DNA from 3 places in the Vreelandella lionensis genome. Region 3 is predicted to be linked to each of the others. Evidence: riboswitches for the same ligand, from Rfam matches in the RefSeq annotation. Region 3 holds a riboswitch; each other region holds the start of a gene.

Region 1 (9,970 bases), on a different contig from region 3:
TTCATGCCACCGGAGAGCTTGCTTACATGGCGGTTTAGAAACGGCAGCAACCCCGTTCTGCGGGTAAGATCATCAATACGGCGGCGGCGTTCGCTGGCTCCGTGGCCGAACAGCCGGGCGAAGAATTGCAGATTCTCCTCCACCGACAGCGTAGGGTAAAGATTCTTGCCCAGCCCCTGGGGCATGTAGGCGATACGGGCTCCTATGCGCTTGCGATGCCGCTTATCGCGCATGTCGCCCCCTAACGAAGTGACCGAGCCCTCCTGCACAGCGCGTGCCCCAGCCAGTAGCGCCAGCAGGCTGGATTTACCGACACCGTCAGGGCCGATCAGCCCCACCATGCAGCCGCCGGGTATCTCCAGGTCAATGCCATCCAGCACTCTCTTCTTGCGGTAGTGCAGGCGCACGCCCACCAGTTGTGCGACGCTTTTGGGAGATTCAGCCGCCGCGTTGGTGGAAGGGAGCGGGGTCATGGTAAGGCCTGGCCCGCCAGCGCGGCCGGCCACTCAGCGTCGGCATCCAGCTTGACCCAAGCGACGCCTGGTAGGCCGGTTTTAACCTGGTCTTGATGCTCACGTAGTAGCTCCGGGTCGATCTGTGCCTTAACCCGAAACATGAGTTTCTGGCGCTCGGAAGCTGTCTCCACGGTTCTAGGCGTAAATTGCGCAGTGCTGGAAACGAAGGAGATACGTGCGGGAATCGGGAAGTTGGGCATGGTATCGAGCACGATGCGAGCTTCACTACCCAGCGCTACTCGACCGACAATCTCCGTGGGTAAGAAGAAGGCCATGTGAACATCATTCAGGTCGACCAGATTGAGTACCCGGCCTCCTGCAGCAAGCACCTCGCCGGGCTGGGCGACGCGAAATTGCACACGACCATCCCGAGGTGACACCAGCTGGCTATCATTGATATCGGCGTCGATACGGGCGATGGTGGCCAAAGCCGCTGTCACACTAGAGCGAGTACCGATTAACTGCGCGCGTGCCGCCTACACTGCGGCCCTGGCAGCCGCTACTTGGGCCCTGGCCGCGCTAACGGCGGCTTGAGAACCATTGACACGGGCACGGTCATCATCAAGCTCTTGGGTTGAGGCGGCACCATCACGGGCAAGCGCCTCAGTGCGTGCCAGGTGGCGCTGGGCTGAATCGAGTTCGCTCTCGCGCTGTACCACGGTCGCTTCAACGGCCGCCTGATCGCTTTCGCGCATGACGACCTGAGCCTCGGCACTGAGCACGAGATGGGTGGCCTGTTGATGTTGGGCAATAGCCTCGTCCCGTTGTGCCTCTAGCGCTTTCGTATCCATTAGCGCCAGCGTTTGGCCAGCGATGACCATGTCGCCTTCGTCGACCAATACGTTGTCAATGCGCCCGGCAAGCTTGGTCGCGATATCAATTTCGACGGCCTCAAGACGGCCATTGCCACTGGCAAAGCCTTCACCGAAACCCTCGTGATCCAGGTCGCTCCAGTAGTAATAAAGGCCAGCGGCGACGGCAAGAATAGCCAGGGCAATCAACAGTTTTTTAATGGCGTGCATGACGTATGGGCGCCCTATAGAGAGTGAACAAGAGAACGGTGGGTACGAGCGCTTTCGATAGCCGCCTGATGCTCTCCGCCACCCAGCGCGGCATACAGCGCGATGCGGGCTGAAATCACTTTGCGGCGTATCTGTACCTGTTGCTGCTCGGCATCCAGCAGGTCACGCTGGGCGTCGAGCACCTCTAAATAGGGGACTGCCCCGTGGTCATAACGTAGCTGCGCGAGGCGTGCGCGCTCGCGTTGTGCAGCGAGCAAATCGCTAGCTGCTTGTGCCTCTTCCACTAGCCACCGCTCTGCTGCCAAGGCGTCCGCAACATCGCGGAATGCTTCCTGAACAGTCTGTTCATAATCCACCACCGCCTGCTCACGACGCACTTCGGCTAAATTGAGGCTGGCGCGAAGTCGGCCAGCAGTGAAGATCGGTAACGAGATCGTAGGGGCGAATCGCCAGGTACGGCTATCGTTGCTGAATAGGTTGTCGAGATCTCTACTGGCAGTGCCTAGCGAGCTGGTGAGGGCAATGCGCGGAAAAAGCGCCGCCCGTGCCGCACTGATATTGGCATTGGCCGCACGCAGCGCATGTTCTGCCGCACGAATATCAGGGCGATTGACCAGTAACTCGGAAGGCAGGCCGGGAGGCAGGGCAAACAATTCATCGCTATCTGCCAACGGGGGTAGCTGCCACTCTGTTTCGGCGGGGGAGCCCAGCAGTAACGCCAGGGCATTGGCCTGTTGGGCACGGGCATTCTCGAGCTGAGCACCGAGCGCCCTTGCTTGATGCAGCAGCACCTCGACTTGACGCAGTTCAAGCTGCGCTGCAGCGCCCACCTCGACTCGGCGGTTAAAAATCAGTAAGGACTGTTCGCGGCTTGCGATGGTCTGGTGGGCGAGCTGCAGGCGGTTATCAAGCTCCAGCAACAGGTAGTAACTATTGGCTACCTGAGCGATAAGGCTCAGTTCGACAGCGCGGCGCGCCTCGTCGGTGGCCAAGTACTCTTCTAATGCAGCCTCGTTCAGGCTACGTACCCGGCCCCAGAAATCCAGCTCCCAGTGGTTGAAACCAACGCCCACCTCATATCGGTTGCTAACTTGAGGAGCACTGGGGGCATTTAGGTCGCTAGGCACACGAGAGCGCTCGCTACTGGCTTCGGCACCGATGGTCGGCAGCAACTCTGATTGCTGAATGCCATAGAGGGCGCGTGCCTGCTCTACCCTCAGCAGTGCGCTGCGCAAATGGCGGTTGGTGGTCAGTGCTTGTTCAATCAGGCGCTGTAGCTGCAAATCGGTAAAGTAGTCGCGCCAGGGGAGGTTGGGAGCTGCAGGTATTTCAGAGAGTGCCGTTGAGCCAACTTGGTAAGTGGAGGGCAGTTCAACCGCTGGTGTGGAGTCGGGCGGTGGTAGCGAGATGCACCCGGCCAGAGGCAGCATCAGTACCGTGCTGAGCAAAAAGTCAGGTCGTACTCTCGGAATACAAAACACGGTTGAAACCATGAGTATCGCCGCCACGCTCAGAGAGAAGCACTACGGTTAAATTGAAAGCACTATTTTAGTATCTAATTATTGATAATTGATCGCATTGACATAGATCAATAAACAACCGATCAGGCGACTATTTTTATCTTGCACAACCTTGATGGAGCGCAAGATAGCGGAACGCCTGCTATGACGTAATGGTGATGTGTCATGACTCCCCTCACTGAGGAAGTGTTCCATGCCTACCATGATGAAAGCGGCCATTTTCGTTGAGCCCGGCCGCATCGAAATTGACGAAAAACCCATTCCCGAGATCGGCCCTAACGACGCGCTGATGCGTGTGACCACCACCACGATCTGCGGCACCGATATACATATCCTGAAAGGTGAGTACCCGGTGGAGCGCGGCTTAACCATCGGCCATGAACCCGTGGGTATTATCGAAAAACTGGGGGCCAACGTAAAAGGCTACCAGGAAGGCCAGCGGGTAATCGCTGGCGCTATCTGCCCCAGCTTTACCTCGTACGCCTGCCAGGATGATTGCTGCTCGCAGGATGGCGGCCACCACGGCCACGGGTATAAACCGATGGGCGGCTGGCGCTTTGGTAACACCATCGACGGCGCACAAGCTGAGTACCTGCTGGTGCCGGATGCCCAGGCCAACCTCTCGCCAGTGCCGGATGGCCTAACCGACGAACAGGTGCTGATGTGCCCGGATATTATGTCCACTGGCTTTGCCGGTGCCGAAGCCGCCGGTATCAAAATTGGCGACACGGTGGCGGTCTTCGCCCAAGGGCCGATTGGCCTATGCGCTACGGCGGGCGCACGGCTGCGTGGGGCCGGGATGATCATTGCGGTAGACGGTGTTGATGAGCGTTTACAGATGGCCAAGCAGATGGGCGCGGATGTAACGCTGGATTTCCGCAAGGTGGATGTAGTCGAGGAAATTCTCAAAATCACCGGCGGGCGCGGCGTCGATTCCGCGATTGAAGCGCTTGGCCTGCAACAGACCTTTGAATCCGCCCTGCGGGTGCTAAAACCCGGTGGAACGCTCTCCAGCCTGGGCGTTTACTCCCAAGACCTAACGATTCCGCTGGGTGCCTTCTGTGCGGGCCTGGGCGACCACAAGATCGTTACCTCATTATGCCCTGGCGGTAAAGAGCGCATGCGCAGGCTGATGAGCATCATTGCCGCCGGACGGTTGGATCTTGGCCCCATGGTGACCCACCGCTACGCGCTGGAGAACATCGTCGAAGCCTACGACCTATTCTCCCACCAGCGCGACGGCGTATTGAAAGTGGCCCTCAAGGTTTCCTGAGGGCCACAGGCAGCGTGCGATACCGCTTGTTTTATACTTCCTGGTAAAGCTCGCTGCCTTCCCGGCGGAACTTCTCCGCCTGCTCCTGCATTCCGCGTTTCACCGCTTCGGCATCGCCTTCAGCGGCGTTTTCCGGGGTACGGTCGCGGTAGGTGTCGCGCACTTCCTGGCTGATCTTCATGGAACAGAATTTCGGCCCGCACATGGAGCAGAAGTGCGCCACCTTAGCGGAGTCCTTCGGCAGGGTTTCATCGTGGAATTCCCGAGCGGTGTCGGGGTCTAGGCCCAGGTTGAACTGGTCTTCCCAGCGGAACTCGAAGCGCGCCTTAGAGAGCGCATTATCGCGACGCTGCGCGGCTGGGTGGCCCTTGGCTAAGTCTGCCGCGTGGGCGGCAATTTTGTAGGTGATGATGCCGGTTTTCACGTCGTCCTTGTTGGGCAGGCCCAGGTGCTCTTTCGGCGTCACGTAGCAGAGCATGGCGCAGCCAAACCAGCCAATCATCGCCGCCCCAATGCCGGAGGTAATGTGGTCGTAGCCGGGGGCGATATCCGTCACCAGCGGCCCAAGGGTATAGAAGGGCGCTTCGTCGCAGTACTCCAACTGCTTATCCATGTTCTCTTTCACAAGGTGCATAGGCACGTGGCCGGGGCCTTCGATCATTACCTGCACATCGTGTTTCCACGCAATGTGAGTCAGCTCGCCTAGGGTTTTCAGCTCCGCCATTTGCGCTTCATCGTTGGCATCGACAATGGAGCCGGGGCGCAGGCCGTCGCCCAGCGAGAACGCCACATCGTACTGCTTGCAGATCTCGCAGATCTCCTCGAAGTGGGTGTACAGGAAGCTCTCCTGATGATGATACAAGCACCACTTCGCCATGATGGAGCCGCCACGGCTGACAATGCCGGTGACGCGGTTGGCGGTGAGCGGCACATAGCGCAGCAGCACCCCCGCGTGAATGGTGAAGTAATCCACCCCCTGTTCCGCCTGCTCGATCAGCGTATCGCGGAAGATCTCCCAGGTGAGGTTTTCGGCAATGCCGTTGACCTTCTCCAGCGCCTGATAGATGGGCACCGTACCAATCGGCACCGGCGAGTTGCGGATGATCCACTCGCGGGTTTCATGGATGTTCTGGCCGGTGGAGAGGTCCATGATGGTATCCGCGCCCCAGCGGATGCCCCAGGTCATCTTGTCCACTTCCTCCTCAATGGAAGACGTGACCGCCGAGTTGCCCAGGTTGCCGTTGATCTTCACCAGGAAGTTACGGCCAATGATCATCGGCTCGCTTTCCGGGTGGTTGATGTTGTTGGGAATGATCGCCCGGCCACGGGCCACCTCATCGCGCACGAACTCCGGCGTGATCTCCTTGGGCAGGCTGGCGCCGAAGCTCTGGCCTGCATGCTGATGGCCCAGAATGCGCTCCACTTCCGCCGTGCCTAACGCTTGGCGGCGCTGGTTTTCCCGCAGGGCGATAAACTCCATTTCCGGTGTGATGATGCCATGGCGGGCGTAGTGCAGCTGGGTCACATTTTTACCCGCTTTTGCCCGGCGCGGGGTGCGGGTTAAATCAAAGCGCAGCTGAGCCAGCGTGGGGTCGTTGGCGCGGCGCTGGCCGTACTGGCTGGTAGGTCCGTCCAGAAATTCAGTGTCGTTGCGCTCTTCGATCCAGGCGCGGCGCAGTTCCGGCAGGCCTTGGCGCAAATCGATGTTGGCGCTGGGGTCAGTGTAGGGGCCGGAGGTGTCGTACACCAGCAGCGGCGGGTTCTGCTCATCCACGCCGCTGGTTTTGGTGGGCGAGAGGGTGATTTCCCGAAACGGCACGCGAATATCCGGTCGCGAGCCTTCCACGTACACCTTGCGCGAGCCGGGCAGCGGGGCCACGGCGGCGGCATCTACCTGGGCGGTTTCGGCTAAAAAGTGCGCGGTTTTGCTTTTGACGGTCTTAGTCATGACGGTTTCCTTGTTGTTGGTCATTATTCAGAAAGGTCGAGGCCCATCTGCCAGAAATCGATTTCCAGGCGGGTGGCATCGCGGAAAATCTTGCTGAGTTCAGCAAAGCGGGCAGGCGTAACATCAGCCAAGCGGGCATCGAGCCACGCAAGCTCCGCCTGCATGGCGGCCTGGAACTCCTCGCCTTCGTACATGGCGATCCAGGCGTCAAACGGGTTTTGCTCGCCGCGAAGGATAGAAGGTTGCGCGTTCAGCCAGTTGGCGATTTCGCCGTAGCCCACGAGGCACGGGGCCAGCGCTACGTGTAAATCGAGTAGGTCGCCGCGGTTGCCGGTATCCAACACGTAGCGGGTGTAGGCCAGCGTAGCGCGGGCTTCGGGGAGTTCGGCAAGCTCCTGCTCACTGATGCCCCACTCCTGGCAAAAGCCCACGTGCAGGCCCAGCTCCACATCCACAATGGCTTTCAGGCCTTCATGGGCTTGGCGCAGATCCGCCAGGGTGGGGCTTTTGTAGGCGGCCAGCGCGTAGGCGCGGGCGAAGTGGATCAAGAACAGGTAATCCTGCTTCAGGTAGTGGCGAAACGACGCCTCAGGCAGCGTGGCGTTGCCCAGCTGGCGCACGAAATCGTGCTCGATATACGCGCGCCAATCGTTCTGGCAAGCGGTGGTGAGATCGGTAAAGCGGTAGCCCATTGTGTGCCTCCGGTGGTAATGATCCGGAGGGCAGGCGAAAAAGATCGAGGGAATGGCACGGAAGGGTGGCGTAAAGGTGCGCCGCGGCCATCGCTTGATCCCTACGCCGGTACCCGCGCCGCCATTCATAAAGCAGCGCATTAGCCGGATCAGGTTCAGCGGGACCAGCGCTCGGTAGCCAAAAGTCTACCCTGCGCCATCTCAGCCGGATATCACCGGCACCCCGTCAAGCTGTTCGTGGGTGGAGTGTAGGAGGCGGGTGGGGGAGATGCAAGAGTAGGTTATTTAATTGGGCGTAAAGGGATAGCCTGCCGTGCAACCAATCAATAAATGACAAGAAAAGACGATGTAGTTGAGTGCTTACCCCCATGGTTGCCTTGACGCGTTCCATCAGTTTCATGGGAGGATGCCTCAATAACTTTGTTTATAAATACAGTTTGTTGGGGCGAGCAAAGCGCCCAAGCCTGCGGATTTTGGCTACATCGCCAAAATTCTCTTTGCACGCTGTAGAATCAATGAGGTAGATTCAATTTGATGGCTATGAAACCTCAGTCATTGTGATGTCGCGTTCATTGAGGTTTCATGGCAGGGCGTATAATCACTGTTAGGCATTCAGTCGTCGAGGTCAACTTGAAGTTATTACAATGGACTTTGTTCATAGACATGCTTGGTTACAGGGAGGTCAACGGCTCCATAAGCACTGACAGGGATGCTGAGGCCTTCATAGAGTTTATGGAAACGAACAAGCATATTCTGGGTTTTTCGAATCGTGACGAAGTTAAAGAACGATATGAGAAAGATAATTTCAATTTTTACGAATACTATGACGTAGACAGTTGTTTCGTTTCCGATTCGATCATAATTACGTACAAGCCTAAGGAAGTAGAGAAACTTACGAACGAAGAGTTGAAGTTTATGCATTCGGCAAATGCATTGTTCATTATCTGCATGAGACTTAAGACGATAATCTTCAATTGCTTTACTGAGAAAGGCATCTTTCTGAGAGGTGGAATTTCTTCAAAGTACTCTTACATCAAAGATAGCTTTGCTGTAGGCGAAGGTGTAATTGAGGCATACTTGGCAGAAAGCTCCATTGCGAAGAGTCCGAGAATTGTGTTGCATCCGAATATTGAAGAGAACAAAAAACTAATCGAGAAAATTAATTTTTTGTCAGATGCAATGTACGGGGGGAGATCGTTGATTCAAAGGGATTCCCAAGATGGCATTCTATTTTTGGACTACATAGGTTTTGCATTGTCTTCATCAGACCTGAAAAGCCAGTCTGTGGCCCGTGCCGCAGCTTTGGACCCTCTCAGATTTGCGGCGCAAAGAGTAGTTACGGACAATTATGTTCGGCGTCATTGCGAAGCTCTTAGAAGTAAACTACAAGAATTGAATAGTGCGCTGGAGAAACTTGGCGCAGGCGGCGAGGAGCATGAAAAGCTTTTAAGGGTTCTGAGTAAATTTATTTGGCTAAAGGAGTACCACAATCGAAGCATCGCCGGAGTTAAAGAACTGGAGCGCTACCACGTTGCGTAGCCACATGCCTAACAAATTCTTGCAGCCGGACCAAATCATACTGTCATGCCTTTTGCAAAAAACGCAAAAGCCACGCCAGCACGCTTTGGCCGCTGAAGAAAGGCGTTAGCTTGATCACATTGCCGGCGATTTAGGTATCACTATGAAGAAAAAGGAAAATGGTTTTTGGCTCCCCATCGGGCTTCTTGGAGTCCTGCTTTTACCTTTGATCTTCATTGGTGGAGTTGTTCTAGGGCTGAGCTTCCAAACTAAGCTTGAATTGACCGCTGACTCGATATCATCCTGGGTCGCTGCGCTTGCAACGGTGGCCATTGCTGTCCTTACGTTCATTCTTGCGATGGAAACGTGGCGTTTGAGAGCAGCCCAGATAGAGCAGATTGAAGAGTTGAGGCGTGAGGCTCTGCGCCCAAATGTTGAATTCTATCTTCATCCGGCTCCAGCATCATTCCAGTTTATTAACGTACACATCGAAAATAACGGTAAAGGTTCCGCTAAAAATATCAAATTTGATATTAAGCCAGATGCTATTGGAGAAAACGAAAAAAATGAGCGCCAACTCATAGCCCAACTCCTTAGTCTAAATATGCTTCACAATGGCATTGCTTCCTTGGGGTCTGGGAAAGAAAGGCGAAGCTTTGTTTTCAGCTTCATAGAGTATGCTGAAAAAATGGGAGATGCGGTATTTAATATAAAGGTTTCAGTTTCAATAAGTTATGAGGATGTAGAAGGCCGAGAATATAAGTCTGAATCTTTAATTGATTTCTCGGAGTTTAAAGGGATTTCAGAAATTGGCGGAGGTGACCCAAATCATAATATATACAAAGAGATCGAGAAAATCAGGAAAGTTCTCGAAGGTGCTCAAACAACAATGACCTCAAAAAGAATGAACATTAACACCTATTCTTCGGAGGATAGAGATGCCGAACGAGAGGCTATGAGACGCCGTTTTGAGAGCACCGATGATTAAACACTGCGGGTGCCGTCCACAAGCTAACAAAGTGGTCAACGGGACGCCTACTTCGCTCCGCTCCGTAGCTACCCATTACCACCGGCGTTATGCATATAGGGTAAAAGTTGATGGATAATATTAAGAAAGTTTACTTGTGGATAATAAAGTCTATTCGCAGTTTAGATGATACTGTTTGTGAACAGTTTGAATCTGTGGTTGGAAAGTCGAATGACGATACAACAAAGAACCTATATAAGATTTTCAGATTTGCACTGATTGCTACGCTAATAGTGTTCTTAGTGAATTTGCTGCTAAGAGCTGATTTTCTTCCTTCAAGTAATTGGAAGTTAGGTGAGTTTGCGGATTTTTTTGGTGGAATTTTAAATCCAATCCTTACCTTTTTAATGTTTATTGGTCTGATTATCACCATAGTTGTTCAAAAAACAGAGCTTGCATTAGCCAGAGAGGAATTTAGCCGAACTGCAAACTCGCTTCATGAACAAAGTAGGTTT
Region 2 (9,970 bases), on a different contig from region 3:
GGCGAATTGCATTTGGCTAAACGTTTTTGTCTTTATCGAGTGGCTAATTGACGTTTACGTTAACTTGCTGATATACCCTACAGGCTCCCTATTAGAATCCATAACAAACACAACCACGAGGATCAGTGTTATGTCCGTTCGCGAAATACCCATGTATATCGATGGTCAGCCAGTGATGTCGCAAAGCCAGGAGTGGCGCGACGTTGTTAACCCGGCCACCCAAGAGGTAGTGGCTCGCGTTCCATTCTGCACCTCAGAAGAGGTCGAGCGGGCCGTTGCCAGTGCCAAAACGGCGTTTAAAGAGTGGCGCAAGGTGCCGCTGGGTAAACGCATGCGCATTATGCTCAAGCTTCAGGCCCTTATTCGCGAGAATACGGCAGAGCTTGCCGCGTTAATTACCGAAGAGCATGGCAAAACACTGCCCGATGCCGAGGGTGAAGTAGGCCGCGGTCTTGAGGTGGTGGAACATGCTTGCTCCATTACCTCGCTGCAGCTAGGCGAGTTGGCGGAAAACGCAGCGAACGAGGTAGATGTTTATACCATGCACCAGCCGTTAGGCGTGGGCGCGGGTATTACGGCATTTAACTTCCCGATTATGCTGCCCTGCTTTATGTTCCCGCTGGCTATTGCCACGGGTAACACCTTTGTATTGAAACCCTCCGAGCAGGACCCGAGCTCTACCATGCGGCTAGTCGAGCTAGCCCATGAAGCGGGCATTCCCGCTGGCGTGTTAAACGTGGTGCACGGTGGTCCGGATGTAGCGAATCAAATTGCTGACCACCAGGATATCAAGGCGCTGTCGTTTATCGGCTCGACTCATGTCGGCTCGCTGCTATACAACCGTGCCGCGGCGGCAGGCAAACGGATGCAGGCGATGATGGGGGCCAAAAACCACTGCGTCGTTATGCCTGACGCTAACCGCAGCCAAGCGATTGACAGCCTGTTAGGGTCTGCCTTTGGCGCGGCCGGGCAGCGCTGCATGGCGAACTCGGTAGTGGTGCTGGTGGGGGAAGCCCGGGAGTGGATAAAAGATATCGAAGCCGGTGCCCGTGGCATGAAAGTAGGGCCAGGCTCCCAGCGCGATGCAGACCTGGGGCCTTTGGTATCGCCCCAGGCGAAAGAGCGGGTTGAGCGCTTAATCAGCGCCGGTGAAAAAGAGGGCGCCACACTTCTGGTAGATGGCCGTGGCTATACGGTGGACGGCTACCCGGATGGCAACTTTGTAGGACCGACGCTATTTGCCGATGTAACGGCGGATATGACCATTTATCGGGAAGAGATTTTCGGCCCTGTGCTGTGTGTGGTTAGCGTAGAAACGCTGGATGACGCCATCAACTTTATTAATGCCAACCCCAATGGCAACGGCACGTCGATTTTTACCAACTCTGGCTGGGTGGCTCGCCGGTTTGAAACGGATATCGACGTTGGCCAAATTGGTATCAATGTGCCGATTCCTGTCCCCGTTGCTTACTTCAGCTTTACCGGATCTCGGGCATCCAAGCTGGGTGACTTAGGCCCCAACGGCAAACAGGCGATTGCTTTCTGGACGCAAACTAAGACCGTCACGGCCCGTTGGTTCGAGCCTGAAAACGTCTCTAGTGGGATTAACAGCACCATTTCGTTGTAAAAGATTCATTGTTATACGTTGGGCGATGCGCCTCTTCCAAGCTAGCGGAGGAGGCGCAAGCGCGTTAAAAACGATCAAATAGTGGCAGGCTGTCGTTGAGCAGTTGCTCAATGGGGGCAAGCTGGCTTTCATGGAGCACTAGCAGGTAAGGGGCGTCGTGCTGCTCGCTTATGGGTGCCAGCAGTGCAAACTCACCCTCTTCCATGTGGAATTCATGGATTTCACGGGGGCCATGTGGGGTATCGCACTGAGAGCAACGATAACTGTCATCTTCGCCGTAAACCAGGCGGTGATACATCTTAAATAGCGTATAGAGGGCTAACCCACCATCAAACGCAGGCCAACGTGCAGGCGTCTCGACAATATCGTCTGTCAGCGTTTGGCCTTCTGCCTCGGCATCTGCGATGGCATCGGCAAGAGGGGCAGCTAAAATGGCCGTGTTATCGGCAGGCAGCGGCGCATTTTGCCGGGCGGCGGTGGTAAAGCGCTCCACGGCAGTGTGGTAGTCATCTAAGCTATGTAGCGCATAATCGGCGTGCTGCAGGTCAGATGGCTCAAAGCCTCCGTTCTCCCAGCCATGAATGACACGTAGAGTGACTTGCCCGCGCTGCATCGGGCGTGCTAGCAGCGTATGAAGCATAACGCGGATATGTAGCTGACGCTCATCCGTATCGTTTTCGAACGCACGGTAAGGGTCGGCAAAAAGCTCATGCAAACGCCCTGGCGTGTGCTCTTTAGCTTCAGAGTATGTCATGGTGGTTTCCCTGTTAGTACGCCGCTTTGCTGATAACGTACGGCTTTTATGACATGGACTTAATAAGAGTATGGTGAGCGCGAACGCGAAATGAAAGGTGCTTTAGTTAGCAATTTGTTACCAGTTAATTTAATCGCGCTATTTATATCATGAACATAACAAGAAGGTGTCAATATGTCTGCTGCTATTAGCCGTTTTAAACTTCCCGAAACGCTGGATGATGTGCCAAGCGATATTCGTGATGCGATGTTGGCTGTGCAGGAAAAAGCGGGGTTCGTGCCTAATGTGTTTCTGATGCTGGCGCATCGCCCTGAGGAGTTTCGCGCTTTTTTTGCCTATCACGATGCCCTGATGGAGCGCGACTCCGATACGCTGACCAAAGCTGAAAAGGAGATGATTGTGGTGGCTACCAGTGCCCGCAATCGCTGCTTGTACTGTGTGGTTGCCCATGGCGCGCTGGTACGCATTTACAGTAAAGACCCGTTATTGGCCGATAATATCGCCATTAACCATACCGTCGCGGGGCTAAGCGAGCGTCATCGTCTAATGCTCGATTTTGCGCTGCATAGCGCTATCGAACTAGGGGAATTTTCTCCGCACTGGCAAACCCGTTTAGAAAAAGTGGGGTTTACCTTAGATGACTGCTGGGATATTGGCGCCATTGCGGCGTTTTTTGGTATGTCGAATCGCTTGGTGACCCTAGCGGGCACGCCGCCTAATTCCGAGTTCTATCTCATGGGGCGCGTGCCGAAAAAGCCTGACGAATCGGTTCGCGAAACGCCTTAAGACTTTACTACGGCGCTGCTTTGATTGAGGATAGCGCCTTCATTCACTGTCGCCAGGGGAGCCCAAAACGGGCTGAGAATGCGCGTAACGCAGACCCTGGAACCTGATCCGGTTCGTACCGGCGGAGGAAGCGCGACATGCCATACCTAACGTCTGCTGTGTTAGGCGCAGCCCTGTGCTGCTTTGCATTTCTGGGTCTTCGGGCACGCTTTGGCGGCGGCTCGCTGGATGATTATGTCACCGCCCGCAACTCGCAAACTGCGTCCACTCTGGGGCTGTCTTTTTTAGCCTCTGGAATGGGTGCCTGGATTCTGTTTGCTCCACCTGAAATTGGTGCCTTTGTTGGCCCCGTGGCGCTGCTGGGCTATGCCTTTGGCTCGGCGCTTCCGTTTATTGTATTGGGCCTTTATGGGCCAAAAATACGCCAAGCGCTGCCAGAAGGGCGCAGCATCGCGGAGTTTGCTGAGGCGTGCTATGGCAAAAACGTTCGTCGCTTTGTGGCGATGGTATCTGTTGCTTATATGGGCTGCTTTTTAGCCGCTGAGTTAACTGCCATTGGGGCTATTACCGCGCTGCTCTCTGATGTGCCGCCTGCCGTGGTGATCATTGGCGTTGCTCTAACGACGCTGGTGTACACCGTGATGGGCGGCCTTCGCGCCAGCCTTGCGACCGACCGTTGGCAGGCATGGCTGCTGTTGGCCCTACTACTGGCGGTGGCGAGCGTAACGCTTTGGCGGCTACCGAGCATGCCCAGCGACGCCGCTTTACCCTCATTGCCAATCGGTAGCTCGCTCAGCGTGGCATTGACGCTGGTGATTGCTGTGACGGCTGCCAATTTATTCCACCAGGGCTATTGGCAGCGGGTGTGGGCGGCACAAGATGACCAAAGCCTTGGGCGTGGCGCTTGGCTAGGCGGTGGTATGACGATTCTCGTGGTGATGGTAATTGGTGGCGTGGGCATGATGGCCGCCATGAGCGGTGTCAGCTTAGGTGAGCCGCCCATGCCGTTTTTTGCGCTGTTAAGCGATGCGCCGATATGGATCACGCTGCCGTCACTGGTACTTGCCGTTACCCTGGTCACGTCTAGCGTCGACACGTTACAAAACGGGATTGCCTCGCTATGGGCCAGCGGCGACCGCCCAGATGCTTTAACCAAGGCCCGTTGGCTTACTGTCGCGATCATGGTGCCGGTGATTGTGATTGCTCTGCAGGGGCTCTCGGTGCTTCGCCTGTTCCTGATTGCCGATCTGCTGTGTGCCGCCATCGTGGTACCGGTACTGCTTGGCTTATGGCAACGCATGACGCCTATGGCTGCGATAGGCGGCGGGCTTGCTGGGCTAGTGGGCGCTGTGCTGCCGGGTTGGTTGAGCCAAGGCAGTGTTAGTGCGGGCGTGATAGCAGCCACCTTCCCCGGCAGCGTACCAACCCTTGGCCCGTTTGTTGGGGCGCTGCTGCTCTCAACTGCGGTGAGTATGATCATTGCTGGAGCCAACAAGCGCCGCGTCCTTGCCCGTTAATCAAGGCGTTAAGCAGGAAATTTCGTTTCGCGTTATGCTGGCAGGGGTCTGACTACTACTGTAGGTGCGATCGCCATGAGCCACCTGTTACCTCCTAACGAAAATGCCCGTTTGGCTGCGCTTAACGAGCTAGCACTGTTGGATACGCCGAACGAGCCTGTTTTTGATCGCATTACGCGCTTGGTAACGGTGCTACTCGGTGTGCCACAGTCAACTATCACTCTGATTGATTCCGATCGGCAGTGGTTTAAGTCGCAAGTTGGCATCAATATCTCCGAAACGCCGCGGGATGTGGCGTTTTGTGCCTACACCGTGCTGGAAGCTTCTCCGTTGGTGGTGAAAGATGCGCTGCAAGATGAGCGTTTTGCCACCAACCCTTTAGTGACTCGACCTGATGGAATACGTTTTTACGCAGGCATTCCGCTTAAAAACTCACAGGGATTGGTGCTGGGTTCGCTGTGTGCGATGGATAGCAAACCGCGGCAGTTGAGCGCTCAGGAGCAGGCCGCGTTGCAAGATTTAGCCGACATTGTGACCGGTGAGATTCACCTGCGCGAACGGCTCATTAAAGAGCAAAAAAATAGTATTGCCACCCAAAAAGCGCTCACTGAGCTTCATCAAAGCCTTGAACAGCAAATCGAGCGGCGTACTCGCGAGCTCAATTTGGTGATTGAGTCTGCCTACGATGCCTATCTGAGCATTGACGCCCAAGAGCGGGTGCTGGACTGGAACCGTGCTGCAGAGAGTATATTTGGCTGGAGTCGCAAAGAAGCTTTAACGCGCCCACTAACGGCGCTTATGTTTCCCCAAGGGCTACCCAATCAAGATGAATCTGCGCCTATTTCTTGTGAGGCGACGCGCCGTGATGGCGTCCGCTTGCCGGTCGAAGTACGCCTGAAAAGCTATGAGATTAATGGTCGGATGCGCCGTAGCCTGTTTATTCACGATATCACTGAGCGCCAGCAGCTAGAGCGGCTTCGGGATCAACAGGCCCGTGAAGATGTACTGACTCGGTTGCCTAATCGCCGTGCGCTTGACGAGCGCCTATCCGAAGCGATGGCGCGGGTACGCCGTACCCTAAACCCGCTTGCGGTGCTGTTTCTTGATTTAGACGGGTTCAAGCGTGTTAACGACCAGCATGGCCACGCCATGGGTGATGAACTGCTGCGCGACGTTGCCAAGCGCTTGCAGTATGCCGTTCGCGAGACGGACTTTGTTGCCCGTTGGGCAGGAGACGAGTTTGTCGTGCTGCTAGAAGGAGTCACCGCCGAGGCGCTAGAGCCATTGGCTCAGAAACTGATTCACCTCATTGAAGAGCCGCTTTATGTTGGCAGCGCTACCTTACGGGTTAGTACCAGCATCGGTGTAGCGCTATTTTTGCCAGGGGCGTCTGAAACGGCTCAGGAGTTGTTAAAGCGAGCTGACGTGGCAATGTATATGTCGAAGCGGGCGGGTAAAGCGCGTATAGAGCTAACGCGCCCGGCAGATATAACGCCCAAGACTTAACAAGCCCAAGACTTAACGAACCCAGGGAAGAAAATGATTCGTTGCATATTAACCACCCCAGAAGGCGATGTGCGCGAGGGGGATGTACGCCTAATCGACGACTGGAAAACAATGCCCACTGCCCATTTGTGGGTTGATATGAAAGGCGAAAGCGAAGCGCAGGAGCGTGATGTGCTAGAGCGTTTTGACTGCCATCCCTTGGCCATTCAAGATGCCCATAAAGAGCGACACCCGCCGAAAATTGAAGAGTTTGAGAACCATACGCTGATTATTTATCGCGGCATTTCATCGTTCGATGCCCAGCTTAATTTTGTGCCCCAGCAGGTCTGTTTCTTTATCGGCGAACGTTTTTTGATAACGCTTCACCCCGGAGAAGCCTTGAGTATTGAGCGGCTGTTAAATGAGCAGGGTAAGGCGTTGCTGGCGCTTTCCCCAGAGCATGTGGCATTAAAAGTGATGTATACCTCAGCAGGATTTTATATTGATAGCCTGCTGGAGTTTGAGATGGAACTTAGCGATCTTGAGGATGAGCTGCTCGAAAACGGCAACGATGTTCTGATGCGTAAAATTACGACTTACCGCTCGCGGCTGGTGAAAATGCGGCGTATCTTTAGCTATCACAAAGGTATTACTCAAGAGCTAACGGCGTATGACTACGCCCACTTACCTAGAGGTGAGAGTGAAACCCTGCACGCGATTACCGATGTAGAGGAGCGCTTTGAGCGCCTCTATACGCTGACACAAATGTACTACGATATTTGCGGTGACTTGGTGGATGGCTATATCTCTATTTCTTCTCACCAGCTAAATATCACCATGCGTGTTTTGACGGTGATTACCGCTATTTTTGTTCCGCTGACGTTCATTGCCGGTATTTACGGAATGAACTTCGAATATATGCCTGAGCTTAGCTATCAATACGGCTACTTCTTTGTATGGGGGGCCATGTTGGGTATTGGCGGTATTTTAATCTGGCTGTTTAAACGCAAAGACTGGTTCTAAAGCCCTTGTCGGGCGGTGAGTTGGTGTAAACGAAATGCCAGCATGCAAAGCCCCAGCGCAATCAAGAGCCACAGAGCGGCCAGTAACATAGGAAAAGCCCGGGCCCCGGCGATATCCAGCAGCGGGCCTGTTAAAGACGGAATAATCAACGCACCGCTACCCGCTGCGGTAAAAATAGCGCCGGTGGTGCGGCCCCGCATCACAATGGCCTGGTTGCATAGCGCAAAAAGTGTTGGGAAAAAAGCAGAAGCCGAAAGCCCAAACAGCAGTGCTCCGAGGCTTAGAGGCAGCCAGTTAAAATGCAGGCCGGCCGAGGCACCCAAGCCCAGCGCCAAACAACTGGCTAACACCTGCCAGGGTGAACAAACACGCAGCAGAGGAATGGCCAGCAAACGGCCAGCAGATAGCGCTAGCCAGAATAGGGTGGCCAGCAGTGCCGCCTGCTCGGTAGTCAGCCCTGACAGCGCGCCATACGCCGTCACCCAGCCAGCAAACGTAATTTCAATGCCCACATAAATGGAAAACAGCAGCATAAATAGCCCCAGCAGCAGTGGGTCACGATGTTTGAGCGCTGCCAAAGTGGCTGGGTCAGGGTCTACCGTTGGCATAGTCGGGCTGGCAAAGCGCGAAAGTGGCCACAGCATGGCAGCCACGCTTAATGCAACAATCCAAAACGTGAGATGAAATTGCCCGGTAAGTGAGAGTGCGGCAATCATAATCAGCGGCGTAAGCATGTTGCCGAAGCTAAAGCAGAAGTGTAACGCGCTCACGTTTGGGCCTGCCGCATCGCGGTGTAGCCATAGCAGTAGCGTATTTCCCCCCGCGTTTAGCGATACTTCCGCAAAGCCCAACAGCATAAACAGCAGCGTTAATAGCACCAGGAGCGGGCTAAGCGGCGCCAAGGCGAGTCCTGCCACCGCCAGTACCCCCATCATTAACAACACGCGATGGCCGTTAAAGCGGTCCATCAGCAGCCCCGTTACAATAGCGCCGCTCATATTGCCCACCGCTCGGGCGGTGAACAGTACTGCAATCTGGCTCATGGAAGAACCGCTCGCTGCGGCTAAATGGGGCAGGGCAGGGCCTAGCAGCCCGCCGGTCATGCCGATGGCGATAAACAGGCCAAAATAGGTCCAGGTAAGGCGACGATGATACGCAGAGATAAAGTGAAGCATACCGTTCCTTGGCAGGGTCTGAGGGATGCGGCTGGTTGGCTAGCTTGACGTGTTTTTCATCCCATCACTATTGGCGAAAAGTTGACGCCGTGCCATGTGGTTTACGCGGGAGTGTGGCATGCTCGCAGTCGACCAAAGACCTGCAACTCACCAGAGAGTGAACACCATGACGATTATGATCTTAGGCCTGCTAATATTTCTTGGCGGGCACTCGGTACGCATTTTTGCTGAATCCTGGCGACAGCAGCAAATAGCCGCACGCGGCGAAGGTACCTGGAAGCTGGCTTACTCAGCCGTGGCCGTGATAGGGCTGGCCCTCGCGATTTATGGTTATGGCTTAACGCGCTTGGACCCTATCCATATCTGGTTTCCGCCGATGGGCTTACGCCATGCAGTGGCGTTATTGATGCTACCTGCGTTTATTATGCTGGCAGCTGCTTACGTACCGCGTAACGCTATCAAGGCCAAACTAGGCCACCCCATGATGCTGTCAGTTAAAATTTGGGCGTTCGCCCACCTGCTGGTGAATGGTCGACTGGGCGATATCCTCTTTTTTGCTGCTTTCCTTGTATGGGCCATTTTGGCGTTTAAAGCTGCCAAGCAGCGTAGCCGCCAACATCCTTCAGCGCCTCAGGCCACCTCGCTGCCCGCGACACTGGCAACGATTGCCATTGGCGTGGTGGCCTACGGACTGTTTGCTTTCTACTTACACGGCGTACTGATCGGCGTACCTGTTTTTGGCTAGCCCTTTGATGCATCTCGCAGTTTTGTTCTCTTAATATCTTGAACCTCGCCGGGCGTTTGTTATTGTCGCGGCGTATGCACTAATAAGGAGCCAGCCCATGGCCGACACGCAACACACTGCCCACGCGACGCCCATCCCAACAAAGATGTCTGCGATGTTATTAACCGGCCACGGTGATGTGGATGCTTTGCAGTATCGACAGGATGTGCCGACACCAAAGCCAGGGCCTGGCCAAGTGCTCGTCCAGGTAACGGCCACCGCGAAAAACAACACCGACCGCAAAGCGCGCGAAGGGCTCTACCCGACGAAGGGCAAGGAGGAGGTTACCTCGTTTGCCATGGGCGGTTCGCCAACCTTAACGTTCCCGCGTATTCAAGGGGCCGATGTTGCCGGGCGCATTGTCGCCGTAGGTGAGGGTGTGGATGAGCATCGTATCGGCGAGCGTGGCCTACTGGATTTCAACATCTACGCCGATGAGCGTCGTGATATTAACCTCACGCCGGACTACTACGGCCACGGTGCTGATGGCGGCTATGCTGACTACATTGCGGTGCCTGCCGACCAGTTTCACCACGTCGCTAACCCTGAACTGCATGATGCTGAGCTGGCCGCTATGGGCATGTGCTCCTATCAAACGGCCTACCACATGATGACTGCCGCCAACGTGCGCGCAGGCGAGCGGGTGTTGGTTAGCGGCGCCAGCGGCGGGGTGGGCACGGCGCTCATTCAGCTGTGTCGCATTGTTGGGGCGATCCCTTATGCGGTAAGTCAGCTTGATAAAGCCGATGCGCTTATTTCGCTTGGGGCGGAAGCGGTGATTGACCGTGGCGACCTGCCAACGTTTGTCGAGCGTGTGCT
Region 3 (9,970 bases):
GATGGTCACCGCTACCGATGGCATTGCCCCGCTGGGGTTGGCAGAGCACGGCCATGAAGAACACGAAGAGCACGAAGAGCACGAAGAGCACGAAGAGCACGAAGAGCACGCCCATGATGACCACAGCGATCATGAGCATGGGAGTGAAGATCCGCACGGCTGGCAGGATCTGCAGCAGGCAAAGGTGTATGTTGCCAACATTCGCGATGGCTTAATCGAAGCTGACAGCGCTAATGCAGAGAGCTACCAAGCCAACGCGGAGCGTTACCTGGCTGAGTTAGATGCCACCGATGGGGAAATTCGCGAGCTGCTGAGTGAGATTCCCGCGTCTTCCAGCGTGATTACCGGGCACGACTCGTTTGGCTACTTCTCTAGCGCCTATGGCGTTAATTTTCTCTCACCGGTCGGGCTCTCTACCGAAGCCGACCCCAGCGGCGCCAGCATGGCGGCCCTGGTGGATGTGATTGAGCAAGAGAACGTGCAAGCGCTGTTCCACGAGAACATGACCAACCAAGCGATCATTACGCAGTTGGCGGAAGAGACTGGCCTGCCCATTGCAGGCACCCTTTACGCGGATGCGCTGGCCAGTGAAGGCGATGCCAGTACGTACCTGGGCATGATGCGCCACAATGCGCAGGTGCTGCACGACGCTCTTGCAGAGCCGGGCCATGATGATCATGGTCATGACGACCACGACCACGACCACGACCACGACCACGACCACGACCACGACGATCATGGTCATAGCCACTGATTCATACCGTGAAGACAAAAATACCGCCAACCCGGCGGTATTTTTTTGCATTGCATTTTGCGCGGTGGATGGGGAGACTTGCATCACCGACTTTCGTTAACGCTGTTTAAACCACTGCAAAGAGCCAATGCCATGCGCCTAAACGCCGATTTTAGCCACTTTGCCTGTGTCACGCCGGAGCAGTACCGCTGGGTTGCCTCGCCTAGCGCAGGTGTGGAACGAATGATGCTAGACCGCATCGGCGATGAGGTGGCCCGTGCCACGAGCCTGGTGCGCTACGCGCCTAACAGCCAGTTCAATCGCCATACCCACGACGGCGGCGAAGAAATACTGGTATTAGAGGGCGTATTTGCAGACGAGCATGGCCGCTACCCGGCGGGCAGCTACTTGCGCAACCCCATCGGCACCGGCCATACGCCGCAAATTGGCGAAGAGGGCGCGCTGATACTGGTTAAGTTGCATCAGTTTGATGAGAACGACCTGCTCCAACTGGCGATTCCTGCCCACCGCTTGCCCTGGCAGCCTGACCGTCGGCCGGGCATTACCTACAAAATGCTGCACACCTTTGGCGATGAGCGGGTCAGCCTGGAGCGTTGGGAGGGCGATACCACCATCGACTACCCTGCCCTGCCTGGAGGCTTAGAGCTATTGGTGCTGGAAGGCTCGCTGTGCGACGCGAGCAGCGAATACCCGAAAGGCAGTTGGTGCCGCTATCCACCGGGTGCGGCCCCGCAGCTTCGTGCAGGCCAACACGGTGTGATGATGTACGTTAAGCGCGGGCACCTATCTGACGCCCTTTCCCAGGCTAGCGCGCCAGGCCAATAAATGGCAGCAGAGTGAGCAGCGCAATCAGAACCACCGCCACCATGACCAGCGTTACCTGAAACGGGTGCTCCGCTAAGCGACGCCAGAGTGTTGGCGCTTCATTGCGGGCCAGCGCTTCTTCATGGGCTTGGCGTGCGTTAGCTTGGCGTTCGGCCTGATACTCGGCCAATGCGGCCTCTGCGTCGTCACGCTGGGCAGGGTTGCGCAGCCAAATGGCATCGACCCCCAGGCGGAAAAAGCCCGCCTGGGTTTCGTACACATCAAAGCCATGCTCATCCAGCAGTTGGCGGACTTCCATGGCCTCTTCATCGGTTACATGGCGCAACCGAAACAGCAAATGGGCCATCTTAGTCGCCCATGGCTGCCATGCGGTCGGCTTGAATCACTTCAATCCAGTAGCCATCCGGGTCTTTCACGAAGATAACGTCTTTCATCTTGCCCTGGTCGGCACGCTTCACGAAGGTTACGTCGTGCTCATCAAACCACGCCTGGGCGGCTTCTAAATCCGGCACGTTGAAGCAGATATGGCCAAAGCCCTGGGGCTCGGCGTTGCCATCGTGGTAGACAAAATCCTGCTGGGTTTCGGTGCCCCAGTTGTGGGTCAGCTCTAACAGGCCTTTCTGGCTAAAGGTCCAGGCGGTGCGGGCTTGGGTATTTTCCGGCACGCTGTCGCTGGCTTCCACGTTGGCGAGGAAGTAGAGCGAAAACTGCATCTCTTCAAAGTCCAGCCGGCGCAGCACCTGCATACCAAACACTTTGGAGTAGAACGCTAGAGCGCGTTCCGGGTCTTTGACCCGCAGCATGGTGTGGTTTAAACGAAAGCCCTGAGTTTGCGGGGCAACGGGGGCAACGCCTGGGTGCTGTTCACCTTGAAACGACATACAACTCTCCTATCGCGGGTTGGGGCATCATTAAAAGTATGCTGATATAACGCAAATTCTTTGACGAACATATTACCTTGTACAAGGCTTAGGCTGCTAACAGCGTCAAGCTGTCTACCGCTATTTGCGTATTGATCATTTTGCTTACTTCCCCCTGTTATGAGGGCGCAGGTTGTATATTTCCAGCCCTCACCCAAGGAGCCTTTATGTCCCGCGATCGAAACGTACTAGGTGAGCCGTTAACACCCTGCTGCCACTCTCCTAAAACCGGCTTCTACCGCGATGGGTTTTGCCGCGTTGGCCCTGACGATGTGGGAGTGCATTCGGTATGCGCGCTGGTTACTGAGGAGTTTTTAGCCTTTTCTAAAGCACAGGGAAACGATTTGGTTACCCCTCGCCCGGAGTATGGCTTTCCTGGCCTGACCCCAGGCGACCGCTGGTGCTTATGCGCCCACCGCTGGGCCGAAGCTGCCGAGGTAGGGCTGGCACCGCCGGTGATTCTTTCCGGCACGAACGAGCGCACCCTGGAGATTATTCCACTGATTAAGCTACAGCAGCATGCGTTGGATGCGGTGCATTAATCTGTACCGCTACCTATTGCGATTTCATTGGTGAAAATTAGCCACTGGAATTTCTATGCAACCTCTCTACACTTCTATTTCAATAACTCTACAATTTAGTTAGCGATGCCCCAATGACGGCGTCCGATGGGAGTGTGCCATGACCGCAATCGATATGACGCTTGGCGACCGCCTAACGTTGAAGCAGTTAGCCCACGCGATTCAAAACGGCTTTTCGCCGATTGTTGAAGTGGAGTCCATGGACGGTATCTATAAGGTTCGCTTCCATCACGCTAATGGGGTGTCGGATCTTAGCGATGCCCACGGCCGCGTTCGTACTTTTCTTGGCACAGGGGAGATTCGCGATACCCTGGGGCAGTTGGGGCTTACCCATGGCGTGCTCACCTGCGCTGACCAGTGCGGCGATGAGATGATTGGTGTCTCTGGCCGTGCAATTACCCCAGATGAAATGCTGACCTACGGCACCCGCATCGCCTTCCGCTAATCGTTACCGAAAAGTAGCGGCTGCGCTGGGGCTTTACAGCCTCGCTCAAGGCTAGGATAGTACCCCCAACGACAGGGGCGCCGCTTGGCGGCTGAGAAGCACCCTTTGAACCTGAACCGGATAACGCCGGCGTAGGGAGTCGTGGTGCTTTTCACCACCTCCTCCGCCGGGAGGATGCTATGACCCACCCCCCGCTTGGCGAGATGCTCGTCACTCTGCGCGATACCACGCCGCTTGTTCACTGCATGACTAACTATGTCGCGATGAACAGCACGGCTAACCTGCTGCTGGCTACGGGCGCCTCGCCTGCCATGCTGCATGCCCCTGAAGAGGTGGCTGAATTCACCGCAATAGCGGGCGCACTCTCCATTAACATTGGCACGCTCTCTACCCCTTGGGCAGAGTCGATGCAGCTTGCCGCTCGCACGGCTAAAGAAACAGGCACCCCGTGGGTGTTAGACCCAGTAGCGGTCGGGGCCACCGCCTTTCGTCAGCAGGTCTGCACCGCGCTGCTTGCCCACCGGCCTAACGTCATTCGCGCCAACGCATCGGAAGTCATGGCGCTCACTGGCTTAGCCAGCCAAGGTCGCGGCGTCGATGCCACCACCACAACGGAGGATGCCGCCCAAGCGGCGATCAAGCTGGCACAGCAGCAGTGCTGCATTGTTGCCATGACCGGCGAAACCGATTTTATTACCAATGGCACCCACCACTACCGTTTAACGGGCGGCCACGCGCTAATGCCGCGTGTAACCACCCTGGGCTGCGGGTTAAGCGCTTTGGTAGCGGGTTTTTTGGCCGCCAACCAGGCCAATCCACTTTCGGCAACGCTGGCTGCGCTGGCGTGCTTCAGCATTGCCGGAAGCCGTGCGGGGCAGCAGGCCAGTGGGCCGGGCAGTTTTCAGGTCGCGCTACTGGATGCGCTGTATGCCCTTACCCCTGACGATCTCTCTTCTCTTAGCCAGCTGGAGACGCTCCATGCCGTTTGATCTTTCGCTCTATTTAGTCACCGATGCTGCGTTATGCGCCGAAACGGGGCTTGAAGCGACCGTGGAAGCCGCCGTGAAGGGGGGCGTGACCATGGTGCAGCTGCGCGATAAGCATGCCAGCGATGAGGCCATGATTGCCCAGGCAACACGGCTGAAAGCACTGCTGGAAGGTAGCGGTGTGCCCTTGATTATTAATGACCGCTTAAACGTCGCCATCGCCAGCCGCGCCGATGGCCTGCACGTTGGCCAGAGCGACACCGCCGTTCAAGAGGCGCGCCAGGCACTGGGGCACCAGGCCATTATTGGGCTGTCGATCAATACGTTGGAACAGCTGCAAAGCGCCCCCGTGGCGCTGCTGGATTACGTGGGGCTGGGGCCGGTGTTTACTACCATGAGCAAGCAGGATCACGCTCAGCCAATTGGCTTTGACGGTTTGGCCGAGCTTGCCAGCGCCAGCCCTCTGCCCAGCGTGGCGATTGGCGGCTTAAAAGCCGAACACGCTGCTCAAGTCAGTGCGGCGGGCGCGAACGGCATCGCGGTGATTTCAGCAATTTGCGGCCAGTCCGACCCACACCAAGCGGCTCTCGCGTTTCGCGCCGGATGAGTCCGTTTATCCACCTCACCGCCTTTGCCAACGTAGTGGCTGAGTTTGGCAGGCCATCTCCGTGGAGCTTTCCCCATGCTACCTAGCCTATTTATTTCCCATGGCTCGCCCATGCTTGCCCTAACGCCCACCCCCGCCCATCACTTTTTACGGGAGTTGGGCCAAACCCTACGCCCTAAGGCCGTGGTGGTCGTTTCCGCGCACTGGGAGACCCCACACTTGCAGGTCAGCAGCAGCGTAAAGCCTGTCACCATCCACGATTTTGGCGGCTTTCCTGATGCGCTGTTTGCGGTTCAATACCCTGCTCCTGGTAACCCTGAGCTGGCCCAACGGCTGGCCAAGCAGCTTGGCGCCACGCCCATGGAGCGCGGGCTGGACCACGGTGCCTGGGTGCCACTCTCACTGATGTACCCTGACGCTGACGTGCCGGTAGTGTCGCTTTCGCTTCCCAGCCGTTGGAGTAATACCGAGTTGATAGCCCTGGGCGAGCAGCTGGCAATGCTGCGCCAGGAGGATATTTTAGTGGTTGGCTCGGGGAGCTTGACCCATAACCTCTATGAGCTTCAGCCACAGGGTAGCCAGATACCGGCCTGGGTAGGCAGCTTTGCCGAGTGGGTTAATGCACGGCTGCGCGAGGGCGATCGTGACGCGCTGGCCAACTGGCAAACCGCCCCAGACGCCAAGCGCAATCATCCCACGCCAGAGCACTTCCAGCCGCTGCTGGTGGCTATGGGAGCAGGCGGCAGCGCCGCCACCCAGCTACACCACAGTGTTGAGCACGGCGTGCTGGCAATGGATGTCTATCAGTTTGCCTAGCGCTTACGCTGTGGGGCGGCGCTTCAAAGTGGTGCGTCGGTCGTGATAGGCAATGGCGAGCCCGCTGATCATAATCAGTACGCTGCCGACCCATACCCAGAGATCGGGCAGTTCTCCCCAGAACCACCACCCCAGCAGCACGGCCCACAGCATGGCGGTGTAATCGAAGGGCGCCGCAATGGCGGCGGGCGCATGGCGAAAGGCCAGGGTGATGAACGCCGTGGCCCCCACCCCCAGCACCCCGGAGGCGGCAAAGCCCAGCCAGTGCCAGGGATGGGGCGTTTGCCATACCCAGGGCAGGCTGAGGCCCGTCAGTACCAGCGGTACGGCCGTCATGTAGAACACCATGGCCCACAGGTGCTCGTTGGCGCCATAGCGCCGCGCCGTGACCATCATCAGGGCATAAAATACCGCTGCGGCCAGCATAATCATGGCGCCTAGTTGAAACGCATCTCCGCCCGGGCGAACTACAATCAGCACGCCCACAAAGCCGACCAGTGATGCTACAAGCACTGGCGGATCAATACGCTCACCTAAAAGCGGCACGGATAGCAGCGTGACAAATAGCGGTGCGACAAACGCAATGGCGGTGGCTTCTGCCAGCGGTAACAGGGTTAGTCCCCACACAAAGCACACCATGGTGGCGGTGTAGATCAACCCTCGCAGCAGGTGAACGCCTGGCCGCTTGGTGCGCAGCTTACGTAGCCCGCCGCCAAAATAAGCCAACAGAGCAATGAGCGGTAACGATACCAGCGTGCGGAAAAAAATAATTTGTATCGGGGAGTGCACCGCCCCTAACCACTTTGATACTGCATCCCCTAGTGCTAAAAACAGCACGCCTAAGCACATGCAAAGTATGCCTTTTAAGGATGGCGTCATAAACATGCTCCTTGTGTTGCTAGTGTTATGGTCCTACTCGGATATCACCGACATACAATAAAAAGCCCCGCCAACGTACATTAGCGGGGCGGTGAACCACTGCGGTGGTTAAAGGCTTGCGTGGACCACCATACAATCCATGCCCTGCGCCTGAAGCGTTTGGCAAGCTTGCCGCGCCTGGGATTCGTTCAGTGAGACGACACGGGCGCGAAATACTGTCGTGGGCCCCTGAAGCGGATCGATGGCAACGCGGCCTCCCACGCTCGTTGGCAGCCGCTGCGCGGCTTGGCGAGCCAATTGCTCAGCTTGGGCCGCCTGGCTAAAGGCACCTACTTGAATGCCCCAGCCAGCAGAGGCCATTTGCGCAGTGGGAGGTGCCGTCGCCAGCACGCGCTCCCGCTCAATAAAGGCTTGCAGTGGATCTTGCGAGGCAGCTTCTGGTGCCTCCTCACGTGCGGCCTCCGCTTGGAGAAGCTGGGCCTCAACGGTTTGTGCCGGCGTACTGTTAGACATGGGCCGCGTGGGTGATAGCGATGTGGCGGAGACATTAGCCATCATCAGCTGTGAGCGAAGCTGAGTAAGCGGTTGGGCTGGTCCCGCAAACCCCATAAACTCACTTGAGAAACTGGTATCAGCAAGCCATGAGCGTTGATCTCTTAGCGACGCACGCATAAAGCTGCGGTCTAGCAGATCTGCCATATGGGTATCACGGGAAGAGGAACTGAATCCACCCATCACTACGGCTACCATACGGCGGCCATCATGGACAGCAGTGGTGGCCACGTTAAAGCCTGAGGCGCGAATGAAACCAGTTTTTAAGCCATCTGCCCCTGGGTAGTCACGCACCAATCGGTTGTGGCTGGTATGGCGAGTACCGCGGTAGGTGAACTCCTGCAAACCGAAATAGTGGTAATACTGGGGAAAGTCCTGCATCACCCGCACCGAGAGCGTCAACATATCTCGCGCGGTGGTGATTTGCAGATCATCCGGTAAGCCCGAAGCATTGCGGAAGGTAGTGGCATTCATGCCCAACTCACGCGCCTTCGCCGTCATCAGGTTCGCAAAGCGTTGCTCGCTGCCTCCTAGTGCCTCTGCCACCACGACCGCCACATCGTTGGCAGAACGCACTGCTAAGGCGCGAATGGCCGTATCCACCGGGATAGAGCTACCTGCCGAGAGCCATAGTTTGGTCGCGGGCATGGCCGCTGCCTGGGCCGAGACGGACAGCGGCTGATTGAGGCTCAGCGTGCCATTTTCCAGCGCTTCAAACGTTAAATATAACGTCATCATTTTGGTTAGCGATGCGGGGTAGCGCGGCTCATCAGCATTTTCAGCGTACATTACCTCGCCGTTCTCCAGATCGACCACAATGCCTGCATAACGCGGGTTTCCCTGGGCACTAGCGCTGCCAACGAACGTCACGACGAGCACTATTAACAGCCATTGAGCTACCCAAGACGCTGCGCCCATTCTCCGTGTTGTTGCCATACCGACCTCTTGCTGATTGAACACGCCGCGATGCCGTTTACCGCTCTTACGGCTGCTGCTTTAGCCTAGCATGCCTACTGCATAAATTGATCTGCACATGTTTGATTAACACTCATAAGCCTAGGTATTTCCAGCGTAGAAGCATAAAAAAACCGACCCAAAAGGGTCGGTTTTCATTTTGCTAAAAAAGAAGGGATAGCCTTACTCAGCTACAGCTTCTTCTTCAGCTACCGGACGGTCTACTAGCTCAACGTAAGCCATCGGGGCGTTGTCGCCAGTGCGGAAACCGCACTTGAGAATACGGATGTAACCACCCGGACGCTCGGCGTAACGCGGACCCAGCTCGTTGAACAGTTTGCCGACGGCTTCTTTGGAGCGCGTACGAGCAAACGCCAGACGGCGGTTTGCAACGCTATCCTGCTTAGCCAGGGTGATCAGCGGCTCGATAACGCGACGCAGTTCCTTGGCTTTAGGCAGGGTTGTCTTGATAACTTCATGTTCGACCAGCGAGACAGACATGTTCTTGAACATGGCCTGACGGTGCGAGCTGGTACGATTCAGATGACGACCACTCTTACGATGACGCATGGTTGTGATTCCTTACCAAACTGGGACTCAAGTCGACACTCACGCGGAGGCCTTGTCGTCCTTCAGGCTAGCGGGTGGCCAATTTTCCAGCCGCATACCGAGGGACAAGCCACGCGCCGCCAATACATCTTTGATTTCATTCAAAGACTTTTTACCGAGGTTCGGGGTCTTCAACAGCTCCACTTCTGTGCGCTGAATCAGATCACCGATGTAGTAAATATTCTCGGCTTTTAGGCAGTTAGCGCTGCGTACGGTCAACTCAAGATCGTCTACGGGGCGCAATAGGATAGGATCAACGTGATCCTCTTCCTCTTCGACTTCCTGCTCTTTGTCAGCTTCCAGGTCGACGAAGGCGGCCAGCTGCTCTTGCAGAATGGTCGCACTGCGACGGATAGCCTCTTCCGGATCCAGGGTACCGTCAGTTTCCAGGTCGATAATCAGCTTATCGAGGTCGGTACGCTGCTCAACACGAGCGGCTTCGACCGAGTAGGAAACGCGGCGAACAGGGCTGAAGGTGGCATCCAGCTGCAGGCGGCCAATAGCACGGGTCTCTTCATCAGAGCCACGAGCGTCAGCCGGTTCGTAACCACGACCCAGCGCTACCTTAAGCTGAATTTTCAGCTCGGCACCTTCATTGACATGTGCAATGACGTGGTCCGGGTTGACGATTTCGACGCTATGATCAAGCGCAATGTCGCCAGCGGTGACGACGGCTGGGCCCTGCTTGTTCAGCGAGAGCACCGCCTCATCGCGGCTGTGCATCTTGATCGCAACATCTTTCAAGTTCAGGAGGATTTCGATGACATCTTCCTGCACCCCTTCGAGCGCACTGTATTCGTGCTCTACACCGGCAATTTCAGCCTCTACCACGGCAGCGCCGGGCATGGATGAAAGCAGAATGCGACGAAGTGCATTCCCCAGGGTGTGACCAAAGCCGCGCTCGAACGGTTCGAGAACGATTTTGGCATGATGTGCGCTGATTTCTTCGACCTTGATGTCGCGAGGACGAAGAAACTCTGTCACTGAACGCTGCATATGAACACCTTTCAGGCTGCCAAACGGATACTGAGTACTCTAAAGC

What was found. A riboswitch is a leader RNA that binds a small molecule or an ion and turns the genes downstream of it on or off. The one in region 3 is predicted to bind thiamine pyrophosphate.
Region 1: it holds a riboswitch for thiamine pyrophosphate, as region 3 does, so the genes downstream of both, tenA (thiaminase II) here and thiM (hydroxyethylthiazole kinase) in region 3, are expected to answer to the same signal.
Region 2: it holds a riboswitch for thiamine pyrophosphate, as region 3 does, so the genes downstream of both, ACIGG6_RS07580 (sodium:solute symporter family transporter) here and thiM (hydroxyethylthiazole kinase) in region 3, are expected to answer to the same signal.

What each region holds. Positions count from the first base shown of each region.
Region 1 covers NZ_JBITWC010000007.1:149,152-159,121, forward strand. Annotated here, with positions in the region: gene rbbA (ribosome-associated ATPase/putative transporter RbbA) at 1-473, opposite strand, end outside; gene ACIGG6_RS06260 (HlyD family secretion protein) at 470-955, opposite strand; gene ACIGG6_RS06265 (HlyD family secretion protein) at 992-1,537, opposite strand; gene ACIGG6_RS06270 (efflux transporter outer membrane subunit) at 1,552-3,030, opposite strand; gene ACIGG6_RS06275 (NAD(P)-dependent alcohol dehydrogenase) at 3,251-4,330, shown strand; gene thiC (phosphomethylpyrimidine synthase ThiC) at 4,362-6,278, opposite strand; gene tenA (thiaminase II) at 6,302-6,970, opposite strand; TPP riboswitch at 7,052-7,206, opposite strand; gene ACIGG6_RS06290 (hypothetical protein) at 7,553-8,509, shown strand; gene ACIGG6_RS06295 (hypothetical protein) at 8,652-9,476, shown strand; gene ACIGG6_RS06300 (hypothetical protein) at 9,587-9,970, shown strand, end outside.
Region 2 covers NZ_JBITWC010000009.1:100,222-110,191, forward strand. Annotated here, with positions in the region: gene ACIGG6_RS07565 (CoA-acylating methylmalonate-semialdehyde dehydrogenase) at 131-1,627, shown strand; gene ACIGG6_RS07570 (hypothetical protein) at 1,692-2,381, opposite strand; gene ACIGG6_RS07575 (peroxidase-related enzyme) at 2,556-3,167, shown strand; TPP riboswitch at 3,212-3,315, shown strand; gene ACIGG6_RS07580 (sodium:solute symporter family transporter) at 3,305-4,684, shown strand; gene ACIGG6_RS07585 (diguanylate cyclase domain-containing protein) at 4,760-6,190, shown strand; gene corA (magnesium/cobalt transporter CorA) at 6,224-7,192, shown strand; gene ACIGG6_RS07595 (MFS transporter) at 7,189-8,367, opposite strand; gene ACIGG6_RS07600 (NnrU family protein) at 8,534-9,112, shown strand; gene ACIGG6_RS07605 (zinc-binding dehydrogenase) at 9,210-9,970, shown strand, end outside.
Region 3 covers NZ_JBITWC010000008.1:19,374-29,343, forward strand. Annotated here, with positions in the region: gene ACIGG6_RS06410 (metal ABC transporter solute-binding protein, Zn/Mn family) at 1-754, shown strand, start outside; gene ACIGG6_RS06415 (cupin domain-containing protein) at 887-1,579, shown strand; gene ACIGG6_RS06420 (DUF6164 family protein) at 1,560-1,925, opposite strand; gene gloA (lactoylglutathione lyase) at 1,927-2,460, opposite strand; gene ACIGG6_RS06430 (DUF2237 family protein) at 2,667-3,041, shown strand; gene ACIGG6_RS06435 (hypothetical protein) at 3,181-3,525, shown strand; TPP riboswitch at 3,589-3,680, shown strand; gene thiM (hydroxyethylthiazole kinase) at 3,705-4,514, shown strand; gene thiE (thiamine phosphate synthase) at 4,504-5,118, shown strand; gene ACIGG6_RS06450 (dioxygenase) at 5,194-5,934, shown strand; gene ACIGG6_RS06455 (DMT family transporter) at 5,938-6,813, opposite strand; gene ACIGG6_RS06460 (D-alanyl-D-alanine carboxypeptidase) at 6,922-8,301, opposite strand; gene rplQ (50S ribosomal protein L17) at 8,503-8,889, opposite strand; gene ACIGG6_RS06470 (DNA-directed RNA polymerase subunit alpha) at 8,929-9,924, opposite strand.